2 regions of the Arthrobacter sp. PAMC25284 genome follow, and region 2 is predicted to be linked to the other one. Evidence: predicted binding sites of a transcription regulator. Region 2 holds the regulator's gene; the other holds the start of a gene.
The links. The regulator HrcA, encoded in region 2, represses chaperone genes, less so after heat shock. The targets are predictions, from matches to a motif close to TTNGCACTCGNNNNNNNCGAGTGCNAA.
Positions count from the first base shown of each region.

Region 1: the regulator HrcA is predicted to act here: its motif matches at 2,608-2,634, upstream of groES (co-chaperone GroES).

Region 1 is NZ_CP080382.1:3,416,577-3,424,901, forward strand. Features, by position in the region: gene KY499_RS15895 (shikimate 5-dehydrogenase) at 454-1,257, shown strand; gene KY499_RS15900 (class I SAM-dependent methyltransferase) at 1,290-2,522, opposite strand; gene groES (co-chaperone GroES) at 2,793-3,089, shown strand; gene groL (chaperonin GroEL) at 3,175-4,785, shown strand; gene KY499_RS15915 (acyltransferase family protein) at 5,093-7,048, shown strand; gene guaB (IMP dehydrogenase) at 7,287-8,325, shown strand, end outside.
Region 2 is NZ_CP080382.1:410,722-419,046, reverse strand. Features, by position in the region: gene ybeY (rRNA maturation RNase YbeY) at 1-348, opposite strand, end outside; gene KY499_RS01945 (PhoH family protein) at 345-1,433, opposite strand; gene KY499_RS01940 (GerMN domain-containing protein) at 1,867-2,721, shown strand; gene KY499_RS01935 (16S rRNA (uracil(1498)-N(3))-methyltransferase) at 2,783-3,565, opposite strand; gene dnaJ (molecular chaperone DnaJ) at 3,568-4,698, opposite strand; gene hrcA (heat-inducible transcriptional repressor HrcA) at 4,821-5,834, opposite strand; gene KY499_RS01920 (DUF3097 domain-containing protein) at 6,067-6,915, shown strand; gene KY499_RS01915 (DUF4870 domain-containing protein) at 7,054-7,467, shown strand; gene hemW (radical SAM family heme chaperone HemW) at 7,565-8,325, opposite strand, start outside.

The DNA of each region.
Region 1 (8,325 bases), 880 kb from region 2:
TCGGCGGCAGCCATTACGGTGCTTGCGGGCCCCTGCCAGGGTCCGCTGGTGCCCGGCAGCATGCGGATCGCGGGCGGCTCGGCGCTGGACCGCGCACGGTTCGCCGCCGCGGCGGGGGCGGCCGGCATCAGCGTCGGCTCCGGCCCGCTCGTGACGCTGATCGGGTTTGGCGGATCGGCGGCCGCGCCGGAGGCGGCGGAGGCCGCCGTCGCCGTGGCGCTCGACGCGCCGTGGCCGCTGGCAGATTCGGCAGCGCCGACGCGGATCGCGTTGTATGGGCGCACGCCCGGGGCCTTCGCCGCCCTCGCGGACGTGCTCGCAGGGCGGGGCCGCCGCCCCGGGACGGCTCCCGGCCGCCGTCGGACCGCACCCGCCGGGCTCGGGCTGCGGCTGATCCGGGGGTCGCGAGGCTTCATGAAGTTTAATGGTGCTGTGCCGATACTGAATAAAGACATGACCCTGTGCATCTCGCTCTCGGCCCGGCCGAGCAACAACGGGACGCGTTTCCACAACCACCTCTATGACCAGCTGGGCCTGAACTGGATCTACAAGGCCTTTGCCCCGACTGACCTGGGCCAGGCGATCGCCGGCGTGCGCGGCCTCGGGATCCGCGGTTGCGCCGTGTCCATGCCCTTTAAGGAAGACGTCATCGCCCTCGTGGATGTTATGGACCCTTCCGCGCAAGCCATTGACTCGGTCAACACGATCGTCAACGACGACGGCACGCTCACCGCGTACAACACCGACTACACGGCAATCGAGCAGCTGCTGCAGCGCAACGCCGTCGACGCCGCCCTGTCCGTCTGGGTCAAGGGCTCCGGCGGCATGGCGAAAGCGACGGTGGCGGCGCTGCGTGACGCCGGCTTCAAGGACGTGACCGTGATCGCCCGCAGCGAGGCATCCGGCCGGCCCCTCGCGGAGCTCTACGGGTTCGCATGGCGGGCAGAACTTCCTGCCGCCGGGGCCACGGCGGACATGCTCATCAACGTCACCCCGGTGGGGATGGCAGGCGGCCCCGATGCCGGGGCCCTGTCCTTCCCGCAGGAGGCCGTGGAGGCTGCGGCGGTCGTGTTCGACGTGGTTGCCCTCCCCGCGGAGACGCCGCTGGTCAAGGCTGGCCGGGCCGCGGGCAAAACCGTCATCACGGGAGCTGAGGTGGCCACCATCCAGGCGCTGGAGCAGTTCGTGCTGTACACCGGCATCAGGCCCGGTGACGACCAGATCCAGGCCGCTGAGGAGTTCATGCGGGCGCAGTAGCCCGGCACGGAACGTGCCGCCGCGATCGGCGGCTAGTGGACAGGTTCCACCGAAATGGCCACCCGGTCCTCGCCGATCCTGGTCAGGACCAGGGTGGCTGTTTTTCTGGCGGCATTCCGGCCCCCGGATTTGCCGCCGGGGAGCAGTTGCCTGCGCAACTCTTCCGGGGTGACTGCCGTCCCGCGTTTCTTGATATCCAGAACGCCGATGCCCTCGTCCTTGACCCAGGCCTTGAGCGCCTTGACGTTAAACGGCATCACGTCCAGAACCCTGTAGGCCCGGGCGAATGGGGTGTCGCGCAGTTCGGGAGCACAGATGTAGGCGATGTGTTCATCGACCAGATGTCCGCCCAGTTCGAGTGCGACGTCGGCCACGAGCCCGGCCCGGATAACGGCGCCGTCCGGCTCATAGAGGTACCCCTCAATGGGGCCAACGGGGGGCACCGGACCGCTGCCAAAGTCTTCGCCGCTGGTGAGCTCCGCGGCGCCCTGCGGGCCGAGCACGAGCGCTGCCCGCCTGATGCCGGGGCGGCGCACTGCATTGAACCACAACGCTACCTCCGTGACGTCGCCGGCCACCGAGACCCACTGGGCCTCGCAGTCGGCCGGCACCGAGTCGTGCGGCATGCCGGGGCCCATCTTGACGCCCACAGCCCTCCCGGAACGGGCCAAAGATTCCACGAATGACAGCGGCGGGGAGAAGTCCTCGGCATCCCAGAGCCGCTTGGTGCCCGCGCTGGATGTGGTGCGCCGGGCCGGATCCAGCCAGACGCCGTCGATCCCGTCGAGGGAAACCGAGGTGGCATCGGCGTGTACCACGGTGGCGTTCCGGAACGGGATGAGGTTCATGGTGGCGCAGGCTGCCGTGGTTTCATCCATTTCCACCGCCGTGACTGTGATGTCCATGGAGGCAAGCGCCATCGCGTCGGCCCCCAGCCCGCAGCCCAGGTCCGCGACGTGGCCGATGCCCGCCTCGACGAAGCGCTGCGCGTGCCGGGCGGCGACGGTCAGCCGGGTGGCTTGCTCCAGGCCTGCCTGGGTGAAGATCATCTGCCGGGCGAATTCGCCGAACTTGGTCTCAGCCTTGGTCCGGAGCCGCGACTGGGTGAGCGCCGCGGAGACGAGTTCGGGGGAGTGGCCGGCTTTCCGCAACGAGGCATTGAGCCGGAGCGCATCGTCCTCGTTGTAAGGACCGAGCGACGCCAACAACTCCCAGCCCTCGGGGTTGAGGAGCGGGGCGATCTGTTCCTGCGGTGCGTCAGCCATGCCAACCAGCCTAGTTCAGCGCGGGTCGGCCCTCCGTCCGGCCCGCCCGCAGGAGGCCGCCGCGGTGTTCACCCGGAATGAAATTCTGGCACTCGCCTTGACCGAGTGCTAACTCCTTACATAGAGTCGTCATTAGCACTCTCCCTAGGAGGGTGCTAACACATGAAGCACACCGCCAGGCGTGCTGCCGGCACCGCGACGACGGTACGTACGCCATGGCACCACCGCTTCATAGTCCACAAATTTGCTGACGAAGAAGGAGAGGTCCGAGTGTCGGTCTCTATTAAGCCTCTTGAGGATCGTATTGTTGTCCGCCCGCTCGAAGCCGAGCAGACCACGGCTTCCGGCCTGGTTATCCCGGACTCCGCACAGGAGAAGCCGCAGGAAGGCGAAGTTGTTGCAGTAGGCCCCGGCCGCTTTGACGACAACGGCAACCGCGTTCCGATCGACGTCGCCACCGGCGACGTTGTCATCTACTCCAAGTACGGTGGAACCGAAGTCAAGACCGGCGGCACCGAGTACCTCGTACTCTCCGCCCGCGACGTTCTGGCGATCGTCGTAAAGTAACTCTCTTGAACCCCGCGCCGCTGTTCCGTCTGATTCATCTCTGACAGGTCAGCTGCGCGGGGTTCTGTCTTGAAAGGACAAAATCATGGCAAAGCAGCTTGCGTTTAATGACGCTGCACGCCGGTCGCTTGAAGCCGGCATCGATAAGCTCGCCAACACCGTCAAGGTCACGCTCGGCCCGCGCGGACGCAACGTCGTGCTGGACAAGAAGTGGGGTGCCCCCACGATCACCAACGACGGTGTGACGATCGCCCGTGAAGTTGAACTCGACGACCCGTACGAGAACCTTGGCGCCCAGCTGGCAAAGGAGGTCGCTACCAAGACCAACGACGTCGCCGGCGACGGCACCACCACGGCCACCGTCCTGGCCCAGGCCCTCGTCAAGGAAGGCCTGCGCAACGTTGCGGCTGGCGCCGCCCCGGGCGAGATCAAGCGCGGCATCGAGGTCTCGGTCGAGGCCGTCGCCGCCCGCCTGCTCGAAAACGCCCGCCCGGTCGAAGGCAGCCAGGTCGCCAACGTCGCCTCCATCTCCGCCCAGAGCGATGAGGTCGGCGAGCTCCTGGCCGAGGCCTTCGGCAAGGTCGGCAAGGATGGTGTGATCACCATCGAGGAATCCTCCACCACGCAGACCGAGCTGGTCCTCACCGAGGGCATGCAGTTCGACAAGGGCTACCTGTCCCCGTACTTCGTCACCGACGCGGAACGCCAGGAAGCAGTACTTGAGGACGCCCTCATCCTGATCAACCAGGGCAAGATTTCCTCGGTGCAGGACTTCCTGCCGCTGCTGGAAAAGGCGCTGCAGAGCTCCAAGCCGCTCTTCATCATCGCTGAGGACATCGACGGCGAGGCATTGTCCACGCTGATCGTTAACCGCATCCGCGGCACCCTGAACGTCGTTGCCGTCAAGGCTCCGGGCTTCGGTGACCGCCGCAAGGCCATGCTGCAGGACATCGCGACCCTGACCGGCGCGCAGGTTGTCTCCGCGGAGCTGGGCCTGAGCCTGGATACCGTGGGCCTGGAAGTGCTCGGCACCGCCCGGCGCATCACCGTCACGAAGGACAACACCACGATCGTCGACGGCGCCGGTTCGGCCGAAGACGTCGCGGCCCGCGTCGCCCAGCTGCGCGCCGAGCTGACCCGGACCGATTCGGACTGGGACAAGGAAAAGCTGCAGGAACGCCTGGCCAAGCTGGCCGGCGGCATCGGCGTGATCAAGGTCGGCGCTGCCACCGAGGTCGAGCTGAAGGAAAAGAAGCACCGCATCGAAGACGCCGTGTCCTCGACCCGCGCCGCCCTCGAAGAAGGCATCGTGGCCGGCGGCGGCTCCGCCCTCATCCACGCGCTGAAGGCACTCGACGAGGACGCCAACGTTCAGGCCCTCGAAGGTGACGCGGCTGCAGCCGTCGGCATCGTCCGCCGGGCGCTGACCCAGCCGCTGCGCTGGATCGCACAGAACGCCGGCTTCGACGGTTACGTCGTCGTCGCCAAGGTCGCCGAATCGGAGCTCAACCAGGGCTTCAACGCCAAGACCGGCGACTACGAGGACCTCATCGCCGCCGGCGTCATCGACCCCGTGAAGGTAACGCGCGCGGCACTGCGCAACGCGGCATCCATCGCGGCACTGGTGCTCACCACGGAAACCCTCGTGGTCGAAAAGCCTGCCGACGAGGACCAGCACGCGGGCCACCAGCACTAGGAAATTCCGGTTGCGGCGGCCTTGAGCGCGCCGCAGCCCTTCCTGGCTCCACGGCAGGAGGCCGGACCAGTTCACCTTGACTGGGCCGGCCTCCTGCTGTTTCTCCGGCTGCGGCGGAGGGCTCCCCGATTTTGCAATGAAAATCACGGTTCGGTAACATTGATTCTTTGAATACTTGCCGAAAGGGCCATTTTTGCCGAACGCGCGCACCGCAGACACTCCGCCCGTAGTAGCAGCAGCGGCATTGCCGACCCGAAAAAGCGGCTACCGCCCGGAGGTTCAGGGCTTGCGGGCGCTCGCCGTCCTGATGGTGGTGACGTACCACGTGTGGCTTGGCAAGGTCTCCGGGGGCGTGGATATCTTCCTGCTCCTTTCGGCCTTCCTGATGACGCTGGGCTTCACCCGCAAAGTCGAAAGCGGCCAGCCGCTCCGGCTGCTGAGCCACTGGACCCATCTGCTTAAGCGGCTGCTGCCCGCCGTCGTGGTGGTGGTCCTGGCCGTCCTCGTCGGAACAGCGGTGGTGCTGCCGCAACGCCGCTGGCCCGATGTCCTGGACCAGGCCTGGGCGTCCCTTCTGTACGGGCAAAACTGGCTGTTGGCGAACAGCGCAGTCGACTACTACGCGCAGGACCACGCCGGTGCCAGCCCGCTCCAGCACTTCTGGTCGCTGTCCATCCAGGGGCAGGTCTTTTTGCTGTGGCCGCTCGTGTTCGCCGGTATCGCGCTGCTGCGCCGCCTGCTCCGGCCCCGGATCGAACTGAACTCCCGGATCCTGCTGGCCGTCGCCTTCGGCGCCATTTTCGTCGCGTCCCTGATCTACTCCATCGACCAGACCGCCTCCAACCAGACCTACGCGTACTTCGATACCCGCGCCAGGCTGTGGGAATTCGCCCTCGGCTCGCTGCTGGCCCTCGCCCTGCCCTACCTGAAGCCGGGCAGGCTCCTGCGGGTGGCCCTGGGCTGGACCGGCCTCGCCGCCATGCTCTCCTGCGGCCTGCTGGTCACGGTGGAAGGATCCTTCCCCGGATACATCGCGTTATGGCCCACCCTCGCCGCGGCCGCGATCATCGTCGCCGGGCAGAGCGGCAGCCGCGTCGGCGTCGACCGCATCCTCAGCTGGAAGCCCCTCGTCGCCCTTGGCGATAACTCGTATGCGCTCTACCTCTGGCACTGGCCGCTGCTGGTCCTGGGCCTCGCCGGGAAGGGCCTCAGTTCGCCCAACCTGTGGCAGGGTCTGGTCATTGTGGTGGCCTCCATTGTTATGGCCGTGCTCACCACGCGCCTGGTGGAAAAGCCGCTGCGCGACTGGCATTGGCCCAAAATCCGGGCGTGGCGCGGGGCAGTGGTCATCGCCGCCTGCGGTGCCCTCCTGGCCGGACCCGTCTCCCTCTGGCAGAGCTGGATCGTGACCGACGCCGCCGCCGCGGCCTCCCAGTCCAGCGAGCTGATCCCCGGCGCCGCCGCGCTGGCTCCTGAGAACGCCGGTAAGCCCACCCCCGACGCAAAAATCGTCCCGGTTCCCGCCGCCATGAAAGACGAATGGGCGGAAATCGACGGGCTGTGCACCGGCGACAACGTCCCGAGCAACCCCCTGCTGGGAGGCTGCCTGCAAAACAGCCCACCCGAAACGGTGACCAAGCGCATTGTGGTGCTCGGCGACTCGCACGCGCAGCAGTACATGGCGGCCCTCGGTCCCATTGCAAAGAGCCACGGCTGGGACGTCGTCACCCTTCTGAAGGGCAACTGCCGCTTCGGCGGGGTGTCCCCGGAACGCGACGAGGAATGCAATGCCTTCAACGAGGCCGGCGCGCAGTACGTCCTGGACCACCGCCCGGACGCCGTGTTCACCGTCGCCTCGCTGACGCTGAAGGAGGCCCCGTACGAAATCGAGGTCCCGCAGTACCTTGAGGGCATCAAGCCGATCACCGACGCCGGCATCGAAGTGATTGGTATCCGCGACAACCCGCGATTCACCATCAACATGCCCGATTGCGTTGAGGACAAGGGGCACGACGCGCCTGAGTGCAACGTTCCCCTCCAGGAATCCCTGGCCGGGGCATCGCCGCTGGACGCGTACCGGGGCCAGGTGGCCGGGCTGCACCTGATGGACCTGAGCGACTTCATCTGCGCCGACGGGACCTGCCCGGCGGTGGTGGGAAACGTCTACGTCTACAAGGATGACAACCACCTGACGAAGACGTATGTCCAGACCATGATCCCCATGTTCGAGGAGCGGCTGCTGACGGCGACCGGCTGGAAATAATCCGACCGTGACGCCGCCCCGGATGCCGTTGCTCACATTGGTCCCTCCGAGTATGGGGATCGGCGCCGAGGTTCTAGTATTTATTCAACACTTCCGCACGAGGATCCCGCACCGGGAGCGTGCAGCCGAAGTGGCGGTAACCGAACATCCTGCACGGACCAGACCCGTAATGACTGGCTGGTCATCTGCTGCAACCCCTACCCGTGAAACCCCGTAACCCAAGGTAAGAGGCGCACTCATGACCGAGCCAGAACACAATCCCTTCGGCTTCATCGGCCTGACCTACGACGACGTCCTGCTGCTGCCCGGACACACTAACGTCATTCCCTCGGAGGCGGACACCTCCTCCCGGATCTCCAAGCGCATCACCGTCAACACGCCGCTGCTCTCCGCCGCCATGGACACCGTGACCGAATCCCGGATGGCGATCGCCATGGCCCGCCAGGGCGGCCTCGGCGTCGTGCACCGCAACCTCTCCATCGCCGATCAGGCCGATCAGGTGGACCGGGTCAAGCGCAGCGAGTCGGGCATGATCACCAACCCGCTGACCATCGGCCCCGAGGCGACACTCGCCGAGCTGGACGAGATCTGCTCGCACTACCGCGTCTCTGGCCTGCCCGTTGTGGACGAGGGCATGCGGCTGCTGGGCATCGTCACCAACCGCGACACCCGCTTCGTGCCGGAGGCGGACTTCCCCTTGCGCCTGGTCAGCGACGTCATGACCAAAATGCCGCTCGTCACCGGGCATGTCGGCATCAGCCGTGATGAAGCCTCGCACAAGCTCGCGACAAACAAGATCGAAAAGCTCCCGCTCGTCGATGAGCAGGGCCGGCTCAGGGGCCTCATCACCACCAAAGACTTCACCAAGGCCGAGCAGTACCCGCTCTCCACCAAGGACGACGAAGGCCGGCTCCGGGTCGGCGCGGCCATCGGCTTCTTCGGCGACGGCTGGGAGCGCGCCATGGCGCTCATCGACGCCGGCGTGGATGCGCTCTTCGTCGATACCGCCAATGGCCATTCCCAGGGTGTGCTGGACATGATCCGCCGGCTGAAGTCTGATCCGGTCGCCGCGCACGTGGACATCATCGGGGGCCAGGCCGCCACCCGTGAAGGCGCCCAGGCGCTCATCGATGCGGGCGCGGACGGCATCAAGGTCGGCGTCGGACCGGGCTCGATCTGCACCACCCGCGTTGTCGCCGGCGTCGGCGTCCCGCAGATTACGGCCATCTACGAGTCCGCCAAGGCGGCCATCCCTGCCGGCGTTCCGCTGATCGCCG
Region 2 (8,325 bases):
GTGGGTGGCGAGCAGCAGCATCTCGTCCTGGGTCGAGTGGCCGGCGTTCTGGGCCTGGACCTCGGCGACCTGAGGGCAGATGGCGATGTCACCGAGCATGCCCTGCGGCGTGGGCTTGTCCGGGGTCCCGGGTGTGAGTTCATCCATCGGGACGGAAAGGACATCGGTGGATCCCGGCTCGTCCATCAGCTCAATGTGGAGTTTCTCCATGGCCGGTTCATCCACGAGCAGGATCGACAGCTCCGCCTGCGGGTGGATGAAGAGGCGCTCAAAAATGAACCGTGAGAGCCCCACCAGCCCGGCTTCATCCACGGCGACGCCGGACTCGTTGTTGACCTCAATGCTCATGCGTGTTCTCCCCGCGGTTCCCGCGTGTTGGAATGTTTGACCCGGCTTCGTTGAATGTCGTCCCAGACGCCGTAGGCGTTGACGATGTCTCCGACCAGACGGTGCCTAACCACATCAGCGGCGTCCAGGATGGAGAAGTTGACGTCGTCTATACCCTGCAGGATTTCCTCGACGATCCGCAGCCCTGAGCGGGTCCCGAACGGCAGGTCGACCTGGGTAACGTCACCGGTAACGACCATTTTTGAGCCGAAACCCAGCCGGGTGAGGAACATCTTCATCTGCTCTGGAGTGGTGTTCTGCGCCTCGTCCAGAATAATGAAGGCGTCGTTGAGGGTGCGGCCGCGCATATAGGCCAGCGGTGCTACCTCGATCGTGCCGGCGGCCATCAGCCGGGGGATGGATTCGGGGTCCATCATGTCGTGCAGGGCGTCATATAAGGGACGAAGATAAGGATCGATCTTGTCACTGAGCGTGCCTGGCAGGAAGCCCAGCCGCTCCCCTGCCTCCACGGCCGGCCGGGTCAGAATAATCCGGCTGACCTCTTTTTGTTGCAGCGCCTGAACAGCCTTGGCCATCGCCAGGTAGGTCTTGCCGGTGCCTGCCGGTCCGATCCCGAAGATCACGGTGTTGGCATCAATTGCGTCCACGTAGTTCTTCTGGTTCAGCGTCTTCGGCCGAATGGTCTTACCACGCGTGGAAAGGATGTTGGTGGTCAGCACCTCTACCGGGTTCAGCAGGGACTGGCTGCGGAGGAGCAGCACAAGCTGCTGAAGCACGGCAGGAGTGATGACGGTGTCCCGGGCCACCAGACCGCGCACCTCATTCAGCAGCCGCATAATCCGCGGCACGTCCACGGCAGGACCGCTGATGGAAAGCTCGTTGCCGCGGACGTGGAAGTCAACGGCAGGGAACTGCTCCTCGATGAACCGAAGGGCCTCGTCATGACTGCCGAGCGACTGAACCATCTGGTCCGCGTCGTCGAACACGACCACCTCCGTCCGCGACCCTGGGAGGGAGTGGGGGAATTCCCCTGCGGTGCGCGCTGCGGCGCTGAACCGGGCCTTGCCGTTCGCTGCTTCAGTCATAGTGCTGGCCCGCGGGCCTCTGGTCCCCTCCAGTGTGGAATTGGTCTGTCCGCCTGCATCGGTCCGACGGCGATTACACCTGCGGCGCCGGTGTTGGCGGGTCCCTCCATCTTACGCCAGCGCGGCGGACTGCACGCCGTCGCCCGTCGGTTCCGGTGGCGCGCACGGCGGGATCCCCGGCTTTTTTATATCAACTATGTATCGGCCTCATATCGTTCCCGTTGCAGTTCCGGCGACGGGTCCTCTACGGAGCTGCCGCTGGCCGGCCGTGTGCCATGCTGGAATCCGGTCCCGCCTCGACGGCGGTAAATGAGCACAGGCAAGGACAGCGAAAATCAGGCAGCGCGGGAGCACAAAGTCATCACCAGCCGGGCATCTACGCCACGGCTGGCTGTTGTTGACGCTGCCTGCTGCCTTGTTTATGTCAGCGTGTGTGGCCAATCCCCAGACCGGGATCACCAATTCCAGCAGCCCTTCGCAGGTCATCACCGGCCCGGAGGCGGCGGGAGTGCCGAGCACGAGCACGCCGCTCGAAACAACGCAGGCCTCCAACAAGGCCCCGGTCTACTGGATTGGCCGAAGCAACGAACACATTTTCCTGTACCGCGAGTTCCGGGATGTGTCGGAGCAGGACAACCCGGTCACCCGGGCGCTTCGGGTCATGATGTCCGAAAAACCCCTTGATCCGGATTTTTTTAGCCCGTGGCAGAACCCGAAGAAACTGGCCACGTCTGTTTCCGGCAAAAACGTTATCACCGTGGATGTCTCCCCGGACGCGTTCAACAGCAACGTGGATGCGGACACCGCCGAACGCGCCATCCAGCAGTTGGTTTATACGGCGACGGCTGCCGCGGCCAGCTCCGGCCTGATCGACTCCGGACAACAGATCCAGGTGGTCATGCTCGTTGACGGCCGCACCGACTTTGTCGCGTTCAATTACGTCCGGCTCGGTTCACCGACCTCGCGCGCCCCGGGGATGGCCGCACCGGTGTGGATCGTCAGCCCGCAGGAAGGCGCCTCCATGGTGGAGGGACCGGTCACGATTAGCGGCCGGAGCACGATCCCCGGCGGAAAAATCCATTGGGAAATCCTGCGCGTCGACGGCGAGAAGACAAAGACGCCCTACTTGAACGGCAACGCCGTATCCTCCGCCAATGCCTTGTCCCCCGGGACGTTCGACCTCTCGCTGAGCCTCGGTCCTGGATCCTACGAAGTCCGGGTATCACAGATCGATGCGGCCAATACCGTCGGCCGGTACGCCGACACCCGCGGATTCACTGTTTCCTAAGCCTGCATCAGCCCGGATTTTTCTGCTCCCGGCTCCACCCGCTTTTGCCCTGCGCGGGTTCCTACCAGCGGCCGAGAATATCGCTGGCCAGCACAGTCGCGGCGGGACCCGCTGTGGAGGAACGCAGCACGTGGTGGCCCAGTAAGGCGGTAACGGCACCGGCATCGCACAGCCGGGTGACCTCGCGCGGGCTGATCCCGCCTTCGGGGCCCACAACCAGCAGCACCTCACGGTCCGGGCCGGACGGCCCGCCGGCGGGCGGCTGGGAATCCCGCCACGCCTCCAGCACCTGCCGCAGCGGTCGGACCGCGTCCTCGTGCAGGATGACGGCGAAGTCCGCGGCCGCCACGGCGGACTGCAGACCGGCGCCGTCGACCGCTGCCCGGACCTCGGGGATCCAGGCACGGCGGGCCTGCTTGGCCGCCGCGGTCACGACGGACTGCCACTTCGCGTGGGCCTTCGCGGCCCGTTCGGCTTTCCAGCGGACGATGGAGCGTTCGGCCTGCCAGGGGATGACGGCGTCGATGCCAAGCTCGGTCGCGGTTTCGGCACCGAGCTCGTCCCGGTCGCCCTTGGCAAGGGCCTGGACCAGGACGAGTCGAATACCGGGCCGGGGTTCAACGGCGAGTTCCGAACATTCGACGGTGAGCTCGCCGGGGGCGGCGGCGCGTACCGTGCCGGTGAGCCGTTTCCCGGCCCCGTCCGCGATGTCAACGGGCTCCCCCGCACCCAGGCGTTTCACAGTAACGGCGTGGCGCGCCTCTGAGCCGCCGAGGATGAAGGTCGAACCGGGAACCTGCTGGTCCAGGGTTCCCGGTTCGGTGAAGAAGACCGGATTGCTCACCGCTACAGGTTACCGAGCCGGTCCCGCAGTTTGGCGAAGACGCCACCGCTGGCTGCCAGTTTCCCCTCGGTGAACTGTTCACCGCGCAGCTTCGCCAGTTGCCGGAGCAGGTCTTCCTGGGCCGGGTCGAGCTTGCCCGGGGTCTCCACCTGCAAGTGGACCTTGAGGTCGCCGCGGCCGTAGCCGCGCAGGTGGGTGACGCCGAGTCCGCGCAGGGTGATGATCTCACCCGATTGGGTTCCGGCCTTGACGTCGATTTCCTGCTGGCCGTCGAAGGTGTCCAAGGTCAGTTCAGTGCCGAGGGCAGCCGCCGTCATCGGAATGTTCAGGCTTGCGTGCAGGTCGTCCCCGTCGCGGACGTAAGTGGCATCCGTGTTCACCCGGATCTCGACGTAGAGATCGCCGGACGGACCACCGGCCGGTCCTGCCTCGCCCTGACCGGACAACTGGATGCGGGTGCCGGTGGCTACACCGGCGGGGACCTTGACTGTCAGGGAACGGCGGCTGCGGATCCGGCCCTGGCCGCTGCACTCATTGCACGGGTCCTTGATGACGGTGCCGAAGCCCTCGCAGGAGCCGCAGGGCGCCGTCGTCATGACCTGGCCGAGGATGGACCGGACGGCCCGCTGGACCTGGCCGCTGCCGCCGCAGATGTCACAGCGTTCCGGGTGGCTGCCGGGACGGCAGCAGGAACCTTCGCAGGTGGGGCAGGTGACAGCGGTGTCCACCTCAAGCTTCTTGTTGACGCCGAAAACGGCGTCACGCAGATCGATCCGCACGCTGATCAGGGCGTCCTGGCCGCGACGGACCCGCGACGCCGGGCCGGCTTGTCCGCCGCCTGCGCCGAAGAAGGTCTCAAAGATGTCCTGGAACGCGAAGCCCTGTCCGGAGTAGCTGCCGCCGCCGAAGCCATTGTCGGTGCCGTTCTCATTTCCGGTGGTGTCGTAGACGCGGCGTTTCTGTGGATCGGACAGCACCTCGTAGGCATGGGTAACGGCCTTGAACCGGTCCGAGGCGTCCGCCCCCGGATTTACATCCGGGTGCAGGGTCCGTGCCAGTTTGCGGTACGCCTTCTTGATCTCTTCGCCCGTCGCTTCGCGGGAGACTCCAAGAACGTCATAGTGGCTGCTCAAAATTCGCTTCTCTTCCTTCTTGTACTGCCATAGTTGCCTTGCCGTCCGGGCGCAAAGCCCGGTGGGCAAGAAGTCAATGTGCGGACTGGAAGTCCGCGGGGTTGGTGGCCGTCAACAGTTCCTCAGGGTCCCAGAATCCTCGACAGGTACCGCGCTACCGCACGGACTGCGGCCATGGTGGTGGGATAGTCCATCCGGGTGGGACCCAGCACGCCGACCTTCGCGGTCGCATCGGGTCCGTAGCCGGTCGCCACGACGGATGCCTCTGCGAGGCCGTCGTAGGGATTCTCGCGGCCGATGCTCACGGTCACGCCGCGGGGGTCCTCCGCCATGTCGCTGAGCAGGCGCAGCATCACCACCTGCTCCTCGAGTGCCTCCAGGACGGGGCCGATGCTGAGTGGGAAGTCCACGTTGGAACGGGCCAGGTTGGCGGTGCCGGCCATGACCATGCGCTCTTCGCGACTGCTTAAAGCCAGTGCCTCCAGGCCGCGGGCCAGCGCCTGGGCTGCCCCTCGCCGGGCCGGTGGACAGCCGGCGACGACGGACTGCAGGCTCAGTGCCAACAAGCTCAGTGGTGTCCCGGCCAAGCTGGCCAGGAACCGGTTCCGCAGTTCGGAGAGCGCCTCATCCGGAAGTTCCTGCCCGACGTCGATGACCCGCTGTTCCACCTTGCCGGTATCGGCAATAAGCACCACCAACACCTTCCGGGGCGCCAGCAGCACGAATTCGACATGCCGGACCTTGGCCCGGCTCAGCAGCGGGTACTGCACGACGGCGACCTGGTTTGTCAGCTGGGCCAGAAGCCGCACGGTCCGTTCCAGGACGTCGTCGAGATCCTCGGAACCCTCAAGAAGCGCCTGAATGGCACGGCGCTCCGCCTGGGACAACGGTTTGACGGCGGAAATCTGGTCGACGAACAGCCGGTAGCCCTTGTCGGTCGGGATCCGGCCCGCACTCGTGTGCGGAGCGGCGATCAGGCCTTCGTCCTCCAGAGCCGCCATGTCATTGCGGATGGTGGCACTCGAGACGCCCAAGTGGTGGCGTTCCACCAGGGCTTTGGACCCGACGGGCTCACGGGAATGGACGTAGTCCTCCACGATGGCGCGCAGGACTTCGAGTTTGCGCGGTTCACTCATGCTCTGCCTCCCATCCAAATGCGACACGTGTTGCTGTTCGGGCACCCGGCGCCGGACCGCTTTCACCGGGGCCGGCGGCTACGGGTTAGCACTCGGCATGCCCAAGTGCTAACCAGTCTAATATGAGTCGCCGCGTTGTTAGCATTGGATTCGCTCCGGGCATTACCGCGGGGCATCTGATTCCGGATCACCGGCAGCCATCGATTCCGAGTGCAAAGCAGAGTGTATAGAGATGTCGTACCAGAACTGGGGACCCCAGGACCTGTCTGCCCCGGCCCCCAGCCGGCTCCCGGAGGTGCCGGCGCAGCGCGGCATGGTGCTGGAGGAAGTGCAGTCCGGCTGGGTCGGGGCCGTGACCCGGGTCGAGAAGTCCGGCGGCATGCACGTCGTTGCGCTGGAGGACCGTCGCGGAAAATCGCGGTCCTTCCGGCTTGGCTTCGGTTTCCTGCTGGAGGGTCAGCCGATCCGGCTGCTGCCGCCGGCTCCGCGCGCACCGGCCCCGGCCGCCGCCGCACGGACAGCGTCCGGGTCGGTCCGAGTGGAGGGCCAGAGAGCCCAAGTGGCGAAAGCCAGCCGGATCTGGGTGGAAGGCAAGCACGATGCCGAACTCGTCGAGAAGGTCTGGGGCGACGATCTCCGGGTGGAGGGAATCGTTGTGGAGCCGCTGCACGGCATCGATGACCTGGCCGGCGCTGTGGCAGCTTTCCGTCCGGGGCCGGGACGCCGGCTGGGGGTCCTGGTGGACCACCTTGTGCCGAATTCGAAAGAATCCCGGATTGCCGATGCGGTGATGGCCTCCCCGGGCGCTGCGGGCAACGTGCTGATCGTGGGCCATCCGTACGTGGACGTGTGGCAGGCCATCCGTCCGGCCGTCCTTGGCATCGAGCAATGGCCGGTCATTCCCCGCGGCGTCGACTGGAAGACCGGTATCCTGACGGCCTTCGGCTGGCCACACACCACCAAGGAAGACATCGGACTGGGTTGGCAGAAGCTTCTGGGGGCCGTACTCAGCTACTCCGATCTGGAAGCATCCCTGCTGGGGCGGGTCGAAGAAGTCATTGATTTCCTGACCGTGGAGTAACCATGCGACGGCGTGGCCCCCGGCGCCGAGCTTCATTTCCCTGCCCGAGCACGTATTCTTGGAAGGGTGCCCGCGCGTCGTGTACGGCCCGGGCACTTCCAGGCAACAACGCATCACCGCAATCCGAAGGACTTCACCGTGGCAGATAACGAACACATGGGCGACCCGGCCGGCCATGGCCAGCACCCGTACCATGGCGTTCCCGCCAATGCCTTGCCGCTGACAGCCAGCGAGGACCGGCAGTGGGCCACGTTGGCCCACTTCGGCGGCATCCTGGGCTGCGTCCCGGCCCTCTTGATCTATCTGATCTTCAAGGACCGCGGACCCTTCACGGCGCAGGAGTCCAAGGAAGCGTTGAACTTCACGCTTCCCCCGACCATCGCCGCAATCGTGGCCAATCTGCTTGTTTTTATCCCCGTCGTGGGAAACCTGTTCGCCGTCCTGGCCACCGTGATCTGGATTGCCGTGACGTGTTTCTCGGTCGCGGCAGGCATCCACGTCAACCGCGGCCAGCCGCACCGTTACGAGTTCAACCTCCGCTGGATCAAGTAGCCGCGATCGAGCCGGCAACATCAGTTGGGCGTACGGCCGGGGCGCACGGAGCCTTGGCGTTTCGGCCCAGCCAGTCCTGCCGGCCTTCGGGCAGGTATTAGCCCGGCAGAAGCCGGCGGACGACGGCGTCGGCCAGCAACCGGCCCTTGAGCGTAAGCACCAGGCGGCCCCGGAAGGCAAGGGCCGGGTCGACGAGTTCGTCGGCAATCAGCCCGGCGACGGCGTGCCGTCCGGTCTCTCCCAGTCCAACCACGTTGAGCCCTGTTGCCAGGCGGGCCTCGAGCATGATGCGCTCCACATCGCGGGTTGCTGCGTCGAGGGTTTCACGTCCAGCGGCCGGTGACGCTCCCGAGGCCAGCCGTCCGGCGAAGGCTGTGGGGTGTTTGACGTTCCACCAGCGGACGCCCCCCACATGGGAGTGGGCACCGGGGCCGATGCCCCACCAGTCGTCGCCACGCCAGTAGGCGATGTTGTGCCGGCACACCTGGTCTGGAGTCCGGGCCCAGTTGCTGACCTCGTACCAGCCGAGTCCTGCGGCGGAAATGAGTTTGTCGGCGAGCTCGTATTTGGCAGCATGATCGTCGTCGTCGATGCCGGCAACCTCGCCCCGGCGGATTTGCGCGGCGAGTTTCGTGCCGTCCTCCACGATGAGTGCGTAGGCGCTGATATGGTCCGGGCCGTAGGACAGCGCCGTCTCCAACGAATGGCGCCAGTCGGCCAGCGACTCCCCCGGCGTCCCGTAGATCAGGTCCAGGCTCACGGCAAGCCCTGCTTCGCGGGCCCATTGAACGACCTGGGGCACGCGGCTGGGGGTATGGGTGCGGTCCAGGACTTTCAGGACGTGCGGGACCGCGGACT